Regions from separate parts of the Paenibacillus sp. FSL H7-0350 genome, predicted to be linked through region 2. Evidence: a T-box and tRNA genes for the amino acid it is inferred to sense, from the RefSeq annotation. Region 2 holds a T-box; the other holds one or more tRNA genes.
The links. The T-box of region 2 lies ahead of pheS (phenylalanine--tRNA ligase subunit alpha). A T-box ahead of a tRNA ligase gene usually reads a tRNA of that ligase, here a tRNA-Phe.

Region 1: it encodes a tRNA-Phe, which carries the amino acid that the T-box ahead of pheS (phenylalanine--tRNA ligase subunit alpha) is inferred to sense. The anticodon was not compared.

Annotation. Positions count from the first base shown of each region.
Region 1 is NZ_CP151972.1:4,527,290-4,533,984, reverse strand. Features, by position in the region: gene ugpC (sn-glycerol-3-phosphate ABC transporter ATP-binding protein UgpC) at 1-347, opposite strand, end outside; gene NYE24_RS20860 (helix-turn-helix domain-containing protein) at 457-1,539, opposite strand; tRNA gene NYE24_RS20855 (tRNA-Lys) at 1,704-1,776, opposite strand; tRNA gene NYE24_RS20850 (tRNA-Tyr) at 1,788-1,870, opposite strand; tRNA gene NYE24_RS20845 (tRNA-Phe) at 1,876-1,951, opposite strand; tRNA gene NYE24_RS20840 (tRNA-Asp) at 1,979-2,056, opposite strand; tRNA gene NYE24_RS20835 (tRNA-Thr) at 2,075-2,150, opposite strand; tRNA gene NYE24_RS20830 (tRNA-Val) at 2,184-2,259, opposite strand; tRNA gene NYE24_RS20825 (tRNA-Met) at 2,269-2,345, opposite strand; tRNA gene NYE24_RS20820 (tRNA-Ser) at 2,370-2,461, opposite strand; rRNA gene NYE24_RS20815 (23S ribosomal RNA) at 2,543-5,471, opposite strand; tRNA gene NYE24_RS20810 (tRNA-Ala) at 5,647-5,722, opposite strand; tRNA gene NYE24_RS20805 (tRNA-Ile) at 5,752-5,828, opposite strand; rRNA gene rrf (5S ribosomal RNA) at 5,876-5,992, opposite strand; rRNA gene NYE24_RS20795 (16S ribosomal RNA) at 6,116-6,695, opposite strand, start outside.
Region 2 is NZ_CP151972.1:6,523,361-6,530,055, reverse strand. Features, by position in the region: gene pheT (phenylalanine--tRNA ligase subunit beta) at 1-944, opposite strand, end outside; gene pheS (phenylalanine--tRNA ligase subunit alpha) at 1,295-2,329, opposite strand; T-box leader at 2,389-2,677, opposite strand; gene NYE24_RS29280 (hypothetical protein) at 2,888-5,434, shown strand; gene NYE24_RS29275 (efflux RND transporter periplasmic adaptor subunit) at 5,431-6,695, shown strand, end outside.

The sequences.
Region 1 (6,695 bases), 2.0 Mb from region 2:
ACTTTCTTGTCGATTTCTTCTTTCTTCACTTTGCGCAGTTTCAGACCAAAAGCCATGTTCTGATATACACTCATGTGCGGGTACAAGGCGTAGGATTGGAATACCATCGCGATATCACGGTCTTTAGGAGCAACGTCATTCACTACACGGTCACCAATGTACATTTTACCTTCAGAGATTTCTTCCAGACCAGCGATCATACGCAGGGTTGTGGATTTACCGCAACCGGAAGGACCAACCAGTACGAGGAATTCCTTATCTTTAATATCAAGATTGATATCGATTACTGTTGCTTTATCGGAACCCGGGTATTTTTTGAAAATATGCTCTAAACGTACGCCTGCCATTGTATTTCCCCCTCGAGTCTATTATTGGATTAGAAAATCAAACGCTTTCTTGTACACTTATCTTACCCCAGAGCCGGCCTCATGGCTATTTGTAAGGTTCACAAAAAACCTATTTTCTTTTCGTCACTTTATACAATAACATGGCAAGCTTCACAATAGCGGCATCCCCAAAGCTGCGGACATCGGCACCCGTTTCCTGTTTGATTTTGTCCAGCCTGTAGAGCAACGTGTTACGGTGAATGTACAGCTTCTTGGCGGTTTCACTGACATTGCAGTCCATTTCAAAAAAGGTATCCAGCGTCAGTAGCAGTTCCTTATCCGCCAGTACCGCTGTATAATCACCGATCTGGCCCAGCAGTTGTCTCCGCCGGTCATCTGGAATACTGTTAACCAGCCGCTCCATGTGCAGCTCCCACGGCAGATGAATGTAATCCCCTACCTGGAAGATGCGGCCAAGAATAATAGTCTCCCGCAGCAAGGCGACTGCTCCTGTCAGACCTTTAACCGGAATAATGGCTGGAGAGACTGCAAGATGAAAGACGCCCACCCACTCGCTCGCAATCAGTTCATGCAGCCCCATAGAAGTCTGTGACAGCAAATCCTCAGCACTCTCTTCCTCATCCTCTTTATCATCTCCGTCAGTGAGGAGTTCCTTACGGGCTAAAATTAACCATTCCTTATCCTGCAGAGGAACCAGCAATACATCATTCTCGAAATAACTGCGCAGCAGCTTCATTAAGGAGCGATACGTCATTTGCGGATTATGAACATTCTCGCTTACCAGCATGAAGGGAATCATATCTCCGAACAGCCGGCCCTTCAGTGAGATTTCATCCGGGATCTCCGCATCGTCCTTCTCCTGCTCCAGTTGGGCGTTCAGCCATCCGCTAAGCTGCCTTGCCTCCATCTCTCCTTCTTCCTTGAAGCCGGTTGCCTTCAGTGCTACCGCAAAATTGCGCCCGGCATAATTCACCAATTGCAGCTCAAGCGGTGACAGCCCTTCTGTCTCCACCCATACTGTTGTAACACGGCCATCATTCTCATAGAGGGGAAGCCAAAGATATCCCTCATGAATGACCGGCAATTCCTGATCCTTATCCGTACCTATGCCAAAAAGTGAAGCGGAATGCTGCCTCCCCAGCTGCTTGATTCCGGTCCTCTTTCCGGTGAGTTGCTCCAATTTTTGACGCAAACCCTCACTATCCATCATCACCATTCTCCACCACTTTTGCTTTTTTCGCTTATTTTATCATATTTTGCTGTAAAATGCGGAATTTGCGCTTATGAGCATTATTGAAACATATATCAAATACAAAAAAAGGCCACCACCTAAAGTGATGACCGTTTGATTTAAGATGAGCCATGAAGGACTCGAACCTTCGACACCCTGATTAAAAGTCAGGTGCTCTACCAACTGAGCTAATGGCTCATAAAAAGGGATGGAGGCTGATGGATTCGAACCACCGAACACGTACGTGAGCAGATTTACAGTCTGATGCGTTTGGCCACTTCGCTAAGCCTCCATGTATGGTGGCGCGGGAGGGAATCGAACCCCCGACACAAGGATTTTCAGTCCTTTGCTCTACCGACTGAGCTACCGAGCCATGAAAAAAGCCTGAAAAACAAAAAAATGGCGGAACCGACGGGATTCGAACCCGCGATCTCCTGCGTGACAGGCAGGCATGTTAGGCCAACTACACCACGGTTCCACAATTTGCTCTTAAAAATGGTGCCGGCGAGAGGACTTGAACCCCCAACCTACTGATTACAAGTCAGTTGCTCTACCAGTTGAGCTACACCGGCACGGTGTAAGGCAATACAATTCAAAAATAAAAATGGTGGAGGCTGAGGGGTTCGAACCCCCGACCCTCTGCTTGTAAGGCAGATGCTCTCCCAGCTGAGCTAAGCCTCCGGGTATGTATGGTAGCGGCAGAGGGGATCGAACCCCCGACCTCACGGGTATGAACCGTACGCTCTAGCCAGCTGAGCTACGCCGCCACACTACAAGTATTGGATTTATAATGGCGGAGAGAGAGGGATTCGAACCCTCGCACCGCTTACGCAGTCTAACCCCTTAGCAGAGGGTCCCCTTATAGCCACTTGGGTATCTCTCCAAATTAATGGTAGCCATGTAAATCCGCACAGGAACTTGATTCCTGAAAACTGAATCCGAAACGAATCTGCGTGTTAGAAATTTGGATAAGCCCTCGACCGATTAGTATTGGTCAGCTCCATGCATTGCTGCACTTCCACCTCCAACCTATCTACCTCGTCGTCTTCAAGGGGTCTTACATACTGGGAAATCTCATCTTGAGGGGGGCTTCACGCTTAGATGCTTTCAGCGCTTATCCCGTCCGTACGTAGCTACTCAGCCATGCTCCTGGCGGAACAACTGATGCACCAGCGGTACGTCCATCCCGGTCCTCTCGTACTAAGGACAGCTCCTCTCAAATTTCCTGCGCCCACGACAGATAGGGACCGAACTGTCTCACGACGTTCTGAACCCAGCTCGCGTACCGCTTTAATGGGCGAACAGCCCAACCCTTGGGACCTACTTCAGCCCCAGGATGCGATGAGCCGACATCGAGGTGCCAAACCTCCCCGTCGATGTGGACTCTTGGGGGAGATAAGCCTGTTATCCCCAGGGTAGCTTTTATCCGTTGAGCGATGGCCCTTCCATGCGGTACCACCGGATCACTAAGTCCGACTTTCGTCCCTGCTCGACTTGTAGGTCTCGCAGTCAAGCTCCCTTATGCCTTTGCACTCTGCGAATGATTTCCAACCATTCTGAGGGAACCTTTGAACGCCTCCGTTACTCTTTAGGAGGCGACCGCCCCAGTCAAACTGCCCGCCTGACACGGTCCCCGTACCGGATTACGGTACTAGGTTAGAACCTAGATACGATCAGGGTGGTATCCCAACGGCGCCTCCGCAGAAGCTTGCGCTCCTGCCTCAACGGCTCCCACCTATCCTGTACAGATCGTACCCAAATTCAATATCAAGCTGCAGTAAAGCTCCATGGGGTCTTTCCGTCTTGTCGCGGGTAACCTGCATCTTCACAGGTATTAAAATTTCACCGGATCTCTCGTTGAGACAGCGCCCAAGTCGTTACGCCATTCGTGCGGGTCAGAATTTACCTGACAAGGAATTTCGCTACCTTAGGACCGTTATAGTTACGGCCGCCGTTTACTGGGGCTTCGGTTCACAGCTTCGGGTTTAACCCCTAACCACTCCCCTTAACCTTCCAGCACCGGGCAGGCGTCAGCCCGTATACTTCGCCTTACGGCTTCGCACAGACCTGTGTTTTTGCTAAACAGTCGCTTGGGCCTTTTCACTGCGGCCCCCTCGGGCTATTCACCCTACCGAGGCACCTCTTCTCCCGAAGTTACGAGGTCATTTTGCCGAGTTCCTTAACGAGAGTTCTTCCGCGCGCCTTAGAATTCTCTTCTCGCCTACCTGTGTCGGTTTGCGGTACGGGCACCTTCTCCTGACTAGAGGCTTTTCTTGGCAGTGTGAGATCATGACCTTCGCTACTATAATTTTCGCTCCCCATCACAGCCTGGCCTTAATAGTGTGCGGATTTGCCTACACACCAGCCTCACTGCTTAGACGGACATCCATCAGTCCGCGTCACTACCCTCCTGCGTCACCCCATCGCTCATAGCGGATTACGGTGGTACAGTAATTTCAAACTGTTGTCCTTCGACTACGCCTTTCGGCCTCGCCTTAGGTCCCGACTTACCCTGAGCGGACGAGCCTTCCTCAGGAAACCTTGGGCTTTCGGCGGATCAGATTCTCACTGATCTTTTCGTTACTCATACCGGCATTCTCACTTGTATGCTGTCCAGCGCTCCTTACGGTACACCTTCAACCCACATACAACGCTCCCCTACCCCAGATGCAAAGCATCTAGCCATAGCTTCGGTGGTGTGTTTAGCCCCGTTACATTTTCGGCGCAGAGTCACTCGACCAGTGAGCTATTACGCACTCTTTCAATGGTGGCTGCTTCTAAGCCAACATCCTGGTTGTCTGTGCAACTCCACATCCTTTCCCACTTAACACACACTTGGGGACCTTAGCTGATGGTCTGGGCTGTTTCCCTTTTGACAATGGATCTTAGCACTCACTGTCTGACTCCCGGCAAGAAGTTAATGGCATTCGGAGTTTGACTGAGCTTGGTAACCCTTGCGGGCCCCGCACCCAATCAGTGCTCTACCTCCACCACTCCATTCACCGAGGCTAGCCCTAAAGCTATTTCGGGGAGAACCAGCTATCTCCGAGTTCGATTGGAATTTCTCCGCTACCCCCACCTCATCCCCGCATTTTTCAACATGCGTGGGTTCGGGCCTCCAGTGCGTGTTACCGCACCTTCACCCTGGACAGGGGTAGATCACACGGTTTCGGGTCTACGTCCACATACTCAGTCGCCCTATTCAGACTCGCTTTCGCTGCGGCTCCGGCTTCTCACCTTAACCTTGCATGTTAAACGTAACTCGCCGGTTCATTCTACAAAAGGCACGCCATCACCCATAAAGAGGGCTCTGACTTTTTGTAAGCACACGGTTTCAGGTTCTATTTCACTCCCCTTCCGGGGTGCTTTTCACCTTTCCCTCACGGTACTGTTTCACTATCGGTCGCCAGGTAGTATTTAGCCTTAGCAGATGGTCCTGCTGGATTCATACGGGGTTTCACGTGCCCCGCACTACTCGGGATCCGTCTCGGAGAGAACACAGTTTAGGCTACAGGGCTTTTACCTCTATCGCGGGCCTTTCCAGACCTCTTCGCCTACCATATTCCTTTGTAACTCCATGTGAGACGTCCCACAACCCCAAGAGGCAAGCCTCTTGGTTTAGGCTGTTCCGCGTTCGCTCGCCGCTACTGACGGAATCACTATTGTTTTCTCTTCCTCAGGGTACTTAGATGTTTCAGTTCCCCTGGTCTGCCTCTGCGTATCCTATGTATTCAGATACGAGTAACTGCGAATTACCACAGCTGGGTTTCCCCATTCGGACACCCCCGGATCAAAGCTTGCTTACAGCTCCCCGAGGCAGTTTCGTTGTTCGCCACGTCCTTCGTCGGCTCCTGGCGCCTAGGCATCCTCCGTGTGCTCTTAGTAGCTTAACCAACGTTCCGGTGTTTTGCTTGTTTGCACAATCAAAAACCTTCACTTTGTAGCAACTAATAACTATTTCAACTTGCTTACACAAGTTTCAGCTAAAAGATGTTCTAAAACGCAAATTCGTTTCGGTATCCAGTTTTCAAGGATCAAGATGTTGCATATACTGTTGTAAAGAATAATTGGTGGAGCCAAGCGGGATCGAACCGCTGACCTCCTGCTTGCAAGGCAGGCGCTCTCCCAGCTGAGCTATGGCCCCAAATAGGTATTCAATTCAAGATTGTTATATGGTGGGCCTTGGTGGACTCGAACCACCGACCTCACCCTTATCAGAGGTGCGCTCTAACCAACTGAGCTAAAAGCCCATATAACAAAACATACAGTAGTGAAGCAATCAATGAATTGATTGTTCGCTTGGCGGCGTCCTACTCTCCCAGGACCCTTCGGTCCAAGTACCATCGGCGCTGGAGGGCTTAACGGTCGTGTTCGGGATGGGTACGTGTGGAACCCCTCCGCTATCGCCACCAAACGCATACGAAAGAGACTTGCTCTTTCAAAACTGAACACGAGTGAGTGTCCGAACCCTAAGGTTCTTTTTGGAAGCAAAGCTTCCGATTTGAATGTCTTCATTGCAGAAGACGATTCTCCATAGAAAGGAGGTGATCCAGCCGCACCTTCCGATACGGCTACCTTGTTACGACTTCACCCCAATCATCTACCCCACCTTCGGCGGCTGGCTCCCTTGCGGGTTACCCCACCGACTTCGGGTGTTGTAAACTCTCGTGGTGTGACGGGCGGTGTGTACAAGACCCGGGAACGTATTCACCGCGGCATGCTGATCCGCGATTACTAGCAATTCCGACTTCATGCAGGCGAGTTGCAGCCTGCAATCCGAACTGAGACCGGCTTTGCTGGGATTGGCTCCACCTCGCGGCTTCGCTTCCCGTTGTACCGGCCATTGTAGTACGTGTGTAGCCCAGGTCATAAGGGGCATGATGATTTGACGTCATCCCCACCTTCCTCCGGTTTGTCACCGGCAGTCACTCTAGAGTGCCCAGCTTAACCTGCTGGCAACTAAAGTCAAGGGTTGCGCTCGTTGCGGGACTTAACCCAACATCTCACGACACGAGCTGACGACAACCATGCACCACCTGTCTCAACTTTCCCCGAAGGGCACCTGATGCATCTCTGCTTCGTTAGTTGGATGTCAAGACCTGGTAAGGTTCTTCGCG
Region 2 (6,695 bases):
GCAATAACCAGCATCTGCGGCTCCAGCTTGCGCTCTTGTCCGTCAAGGGTAACGAGTCCTTCACCTTCACGGGCAAACCGTACACCGATGGTTCCGCCCTGGAGCTGCCCGCCGTCAAATGCATGCAGCGGCTGTCCATATTCCAGCATCACATAGTTGGTGATGTCTACGATATTGTTAATCGGACGTACCCCGGCTGCCATCAGGCGGTTCTGAATCCACAGCGGGGACGGCGCGGTCTTCACTCCGGCAATATAACGCACGGCATAATGACTGCAGAAAGCCTCGTCCTCAATTGTAACCGTGATGGAGTCCGCTGCCTTGCCGCCCGTTTCCACGAGCTCTGCCGCCGGATCAGCCAGCTTCAGCTCACGGCCCAGCACCGCGCTTACCTCATAAGCGGCACCGATCATGCTCAGGCAGTCGGAACGGTTCGGCGTCAGGTCGAAATCAAGGATTTCGTCATTCAGTCCGAGCACCTTGAGAATATCCTGGCCCACCTCGGTCTGCTCCGGCAGCACGAGAATGCCTTCCTGCAGCTCTTTGGGCAGCAGCTTGTCGTTCAGGCCCAGCTCTTTGGCCGAGCAGATCATCCCCTGCGACAGCACGCCGCGCAGCTTGGCTTTTTTGATCTCCAGGCCCGGCAGCTTGGCGCCCACCAGCGCGACCGGAACCTTCTGGCCCGCTGCGACATTCTTCGCTCCGCAGACGATCTGCAGATCCTCGCCCTGCCCGGCATCGACGATGCAGATATTCAGCTTATCGGCGTCCGGGTGCTTTTCTTTGGATTTCACGTAGCCGGTCACAATCCCGGAAATCCCTTTGTTGCGGCGTTCTACTCCGTCAATCTCGATACCGGCGGTGGTGATTTTGTCCGCCAAGCTATCTGCGGTCACCCCTTCCAGCGATATATAATCGGCCAGCCAGGCGGTTGATACTTTCATAATCGCACACTTCCTTTTTGTTTCAGATGTATTGATCTCCATGCCGGCCTGCGCCGGGGCACGCAGAAGTCGAAGCAAAGGTCTGTGTGCTCCCTAGGTTACTTCGAAGCATCCTGCACTAGCAGAACCTCCAGAGAAGTTTTGGACTTCCGGCCGCTGTTAGGATTGAATTTCCTGATTACACTGCTGGCTGCAGTAGAAATTAAATCCTAAAGGCGGTCGCTACCGCTCCTCCAGTTCCAAAATTCCCCTCCGGCCCTTCTAATACAGTCTTTGATTCAAAGTAAACCAGCACCTCACTACCTTTTCTTACAAGCGTCCCTCGCGCCCCATACACACCCGCCAAATCCCTAAATACCCTTGAACTGCTTCACAAAACCCATATCATTCGTGTAGAAGTAACGGATGTCATCGATGCCGTATTTCAGCATCGCAATCCGTTCAGCGCCCATGCCGAACGCGAAGCCGCTGTAGACCTCAGGATCGTATCCGCCCATCCGCAGCACATTCGGGTGCACCATACCGGCGCCGAGAATCTCCAGCCAGCCGCTCTGCTTGCAGAGCCGGCAGCCTTCGCCGCCGCATTTGAAGCAGCTTACATCCACCTCAACGCTAGGCTCGGTGAACGGGAAGAAGCTTGGGCGCAGGCGGATGCCCGCGCTAGGACCGAACATCTCCTTCATGAACTGCTGCAGGGTCCCCTTCAGGTCGCTCATGCGGATATTGCGTCCGATCACCAGACCTTCGATCTGATGGAACTGGAAGGAGTGGGTCGCATCGTCGTCATCACGGCGGAATACCTTGCCCGGACAGATAACCTTGACCGGAGTCTCCCCGTTCATCGCCTGCATGGTGCGGATCTGAACCGGCGAGGTCTGTGTGCGCATCAGAATGTCTTCCGTAATATAGAAGGAATCTTGCATATCGCGGGCTGGATGGTTCTTCGGAAGGTTAAGCGCCTCGAAGTTATAATAATCTGTCTCCACTTCCGGTCCTTCCGCCAACTTGTAGCCCATGCCGATGAAAATATCCTCGATCTCCTGAATCACCCGGCTGAGCGGATGAATCCCGCCCTGGGGCATGCCGCGGCCCGGCAGGGTTACATCGACCTTCTCTGCATTGAGACGGTTCTGCGTCTCCTGCTGCTGGAACAGCTCCTGCTTGGCGCCGATCACCTCTTCAATCGCGCTGCGCACCAGATTGGCCACCTGGCCGATCACCGGACGCTCCTCCGCGCTTAGTCCGCCCATACCGCGCAGAACCTCTGTCAGCTCGCCTTTTTTGCCAAGGTATTTGACGCGCAGGTCATTCAGAATCTGCGGATCGGATACCGCCTGCAGCTTCGTCAGTGCCTCAGCCTTCAGTGCTTCCAATTTGTCTTTCATGGCTTGTACTGCCCCCTCAAATCTCGTATTGTTCAACAAAAAAAGGCCTTTCCTCCCGGTAAAGGGACGAAAAGACCGTGGTACCACCCTTGTTAGACGGCCGTACGCTTCCCTTAAGAGCAATATTCCCTCTTTCGGTGCGGCAAAGACCTGTCTCACTTTATACAGAAATAACGGTCTGCGGCCGGTCCCCCCTACTAGCGCTCTTCAAGGAAGCCTTGAAGCACATTCAGGGAACTGCTCCGGAGTGAACTTCGGCAGCTCTGCTCTCTTAGAAACGCTCTCAATCTGCGGCGCTTCCTCCCTGTAAGCCAGGCACTGCGTACTCTTCTCCATCATTGCATGTATGCGGATTATAACCTCTGCACTTCGATCCTCCGCTTGGGAAGATATGCCCATCTATTATATGCAAAAACAGCCCGTTTGACAAGCCGCGCAAATTCCGCTTATTTTTTTATCTTCTTTTAAGCTTCAGCGCGGTTTGACGGCTTTTTTTTCAGCGGGCATTCAGTCAATGCTGATATTTTGCCTTATGAGATCATTCAAGGAGGAAATTACATGCTCACACGAAAAAAAGCATTTGTTCTGCTGCTGCTCAGCACATTTGCCGCAATTCAAACCGCAGGAAGCCCGGGAACCACGGCCTATGCTGCTTCATCCGGTTCAACGGCTGCCACAGCAGCAAGCGCGGTCACGGAAGTCTCTACACTTAACAGTCTAAGTGCGCTCAAGCTCGGTACCACGCTTCAAGTGAAGCTGAGCCATGTAGGGATTCAGAGCCAAACCGGCGGTAATATTCTCACCTACACGCTTACCTATTCCAATACTGCCGGCAGCAGCGTCAATCTGGCGGACTATTTCTCCAAAATTGTAACTGCGGGCGGCAGCGTAATTAAGGGAATTCCGGTCAGTGCAGACAGTACAGTCAAGAAAATCCCCGCAAAACAGAGCACCAGCCTTACATACTATGCGAATATTGGAACTGCCGCCTCTGTCAAAGGACTTAAAATCAACATATACGGCTGGAATTTCAGCGCCGCTAATTATGAACAGCGGATAGGCACGTTCACGGTCCCATCCAATTATTCTCTGTCCTCGCTTACAGGGGAGACCCGAAAGGTTGAACTCGGCGGTATTACAGCCGGCACCAAAGCCGAATCCGTGCAAATCTACAACTATAACGGCAAAGTCTATGCCAAGGTCGGGCTTAGCGTAACCAATCTGGGTACCAAAGTGCTTACAGATCCGGGCTACACCTTGTACCTGAAATCCTCGGGCGGCTCTGTCTTCACACTTACACTGGATGACAGCAGCTCCGCATTCAAGCTTCAGCCTCAGGAGAAGAAGACGCTCTATTATATGACCGAGATCCCCTCCTACATGAATCTCAGCAAGATGACGCTACAGATCGCTGAGCTGGATGAAGGACTCAAGCTGTACCTGCCTGTCTCTTCCTACGCGCTTCCGGCTGCGGTAACCGCAGATTTCACTGTAGCGGCGGGCTATACCAAAAAGGTCTCCATCGCCAGCAATATGGTGGACATGCAGCTGCTGAAGGCAACTGTGCATGCGGATAACGGGAACGGTGTGTGGAGCTATCAGTTCCGGGTGAAGAATACCGGCAGCACAGCGGTTACTTTGCCTGCTTATGAGCTTAACGTCCAGTCGGCGGAAGGCTATAGCTTCCCGGTGACGTCCACAGCCTTGAGCAGCCTGACCCTGAAGCCGCTGGAAGACAAGCTGATTGAGCTGAGTGCCAGTGTTCCGCTGGAGCTGGCTCAGAATTCGCTGGAGCTGCGCATGATTGCTCCTGCAGCCAGCGCGGATAAGGTAACGCTGCCTGTGGCCTATTTCCGCATCACCTATACACCGGAGAGCCAGATTCATCTCGCTGCCGAGACCAGCGTAACCAATACCTACGGTACCTTCGCTGTCTCTCTGGACTCCCTACAGCGTCTGCCTTGGGGCAGCGAGGATCTGGTACAGGCCAGAATGACGATACGCAATGCAACGTCCAAGACCATTACTTTGCCTGCTTTTACCGGAATACTCCTGGTGGATCAGAAGGATCTCAGTTCCTCCGCCCAGACTTATACGAACAACAGCTCTTCGGTCCTTGCCCCTGGTGCCAGCACTCAGATATCGGTTCAAGGCCGTATTCCATACACCCTGGATTTCAGACAAGTCAAGCTCATTCTCCAGGAGACCAAGGGTACAGAAGTATCGCAGTTCCTCTCTCTCAGCACAAGCGACAGTGCCGTTAAGAGTGTAGCTCCGCTAGCTGCAGGGGAAGCCTTCAAGATCACGGCCACCGGCAAACAAGCCACCGTGAAGGAACGCCTCACCCTCCTGTATAGAGGAACCGGCTCGAGCCTTGTGTACAGCGAAGTGGAAATGAACAGCGACGAAGTCCGGCAGGCAGATCTGGCCCGTCTGTACGCACAGTTCAGGACTGCTGACGGGCAATATTTTGAAGCAACCGCCAACCAGTCCGAGCTGTCAACCAGCCCTGAGGGCAAAACACTCGTCACCTTCTGGGCAAAAGTTCCGTCCGCTCTGGACACCGCAGATCTTCAGCTGTATATCAGCCAAGCAATTGCGGATGGCAAACTGACTGCCGCAGGAACGGCTGCGACGGGATACGTAAATACGGCAGCGCTGACACTGACACCGGCTGAGGTTACGCCTCTGACCACTCTGGCCTCCGTTCCGTTTTTCCCTTATACACTGGCAGTTACCAGCTCTACAGGGGAACTCACCAAGGGCGCAAGCAGCGTTGCTGTGACGTTCAATTACAATCTCAATCAGGATACTACCTACCAGACAGGCGCTTACCAGCATAAGCTCATCCTTCAGGTTATCGATCCTTATGGACAGTCTCATGAGAAAACTCTGACGCTTGGCACCGACTTGACTCTGGGAACAAACAACTCTTATTCTACGACCCTTACCAGCGTCCTGTTCAAAAATCTCAGCTCCGGCACCTACGCCCTTAAATTCTACGATGAATTCCAGGGAATACGGACGGAGCTCGCCAGCCAGGCCTATTCCCTTGAGGTTACCGCCAAAGCAGCCACATCTTCCACTGAAGGAGCCGCACAATGAACAAGAAGAAGATCATCATTATCGCTTCAGCCATAGTCCTCGTTGCTATTGCAGGGATCGCGGGCTATACGTTCTGGCCGGATCAGAACCGGCAGATCACTGCCGCTCCGCTGAACACGGCAGTTGCCAGTAAGGGAGATATCCTGGTGGGTGTCTCGGGTTCAGGTGCCGTATCGGCGATCAACAGCGAGAGCATCCGCACCAAAGAAGCCGGGAAGGTCGATACGGTCATGGTTAAGAAAGGCGATGTCGTTAAAAAAGGCGATGTGCTGATCACATTTGTCGCGGGCGATCTGGACGATAAGCTGAAGGAAGCCACGAAGTCACTGGAGAATCTCAAGACAGAGCTTGCGAGTAAACAGGAGAGCTACAAGACGCTGGCTATGAATAACGCGGCAGAGGAAGAGCTGGAGTCGGCAAAAAAAGCCATTGATAAGGCCAATAGCGATATCGTAGACCAGCAGGAATCCATCACTGCTATCCATGAAGATATGGCTCCGCCTGATCCGCTGACCGCTCCGATCGATGGAACGATCACTGCCGTGAATATTACGGCCGGCGAACAGGCCCAGAATGGTACAGAGCTGTTCACCATGACCGACTACGTGAACCTAAGCGTAACCGTTCAGGTAGACGAGCTGGATATCCCCAAAATCAAGCTGAATCAAGCCTCGACCATTACACTGGATGCCCTTGAGGATAAGTCTTTTACTGGTAAAGTTATAGATATCGCCAAAGAAGGAACCTCCTCTAATGGCGTCTCCTTGTTCAACGTCACTGTAGGATTAAATAACTCGGAGGGCGTGCTTATCGGCATGTCTGCGGAGGTGGCGGTTACGATCGAAGAGAAGAAAGATATTCTGACCGTTCCCATCGAAGCTGTAACGAAGATAAACGGGAAATCCTTCGTCAATGTGCCGGTGACCGGCGGAAATGAATCAGGCACCAAAACTTCTGGTAACGGAGCGGCTGGCTCCAAGTCTGCTGAGAGTGTCGCGGCTGACGGACAGGCTCCCGGCGGCCAAGGCGAAATCCGGCCGGAAGGAGAAGAAGGCCAGACCGGCGGCAGAGCTGCCCGCGGAAGCGGTCAAGGCGGCGGATACCCTCAAGGCGGCGGAGAAGCCCGGGGCGGAGCGTTTCCCGGCGGTGAATTCCCGGCCGGCGCCGGGTTCTCCGGCAGGGCAGCCGGAAGCCGGAGTGCCTCGGGCAATGCCGCCGGCACGCAGCGGGTGGCCGTGGAGACCGGTATCCACAATGAGAG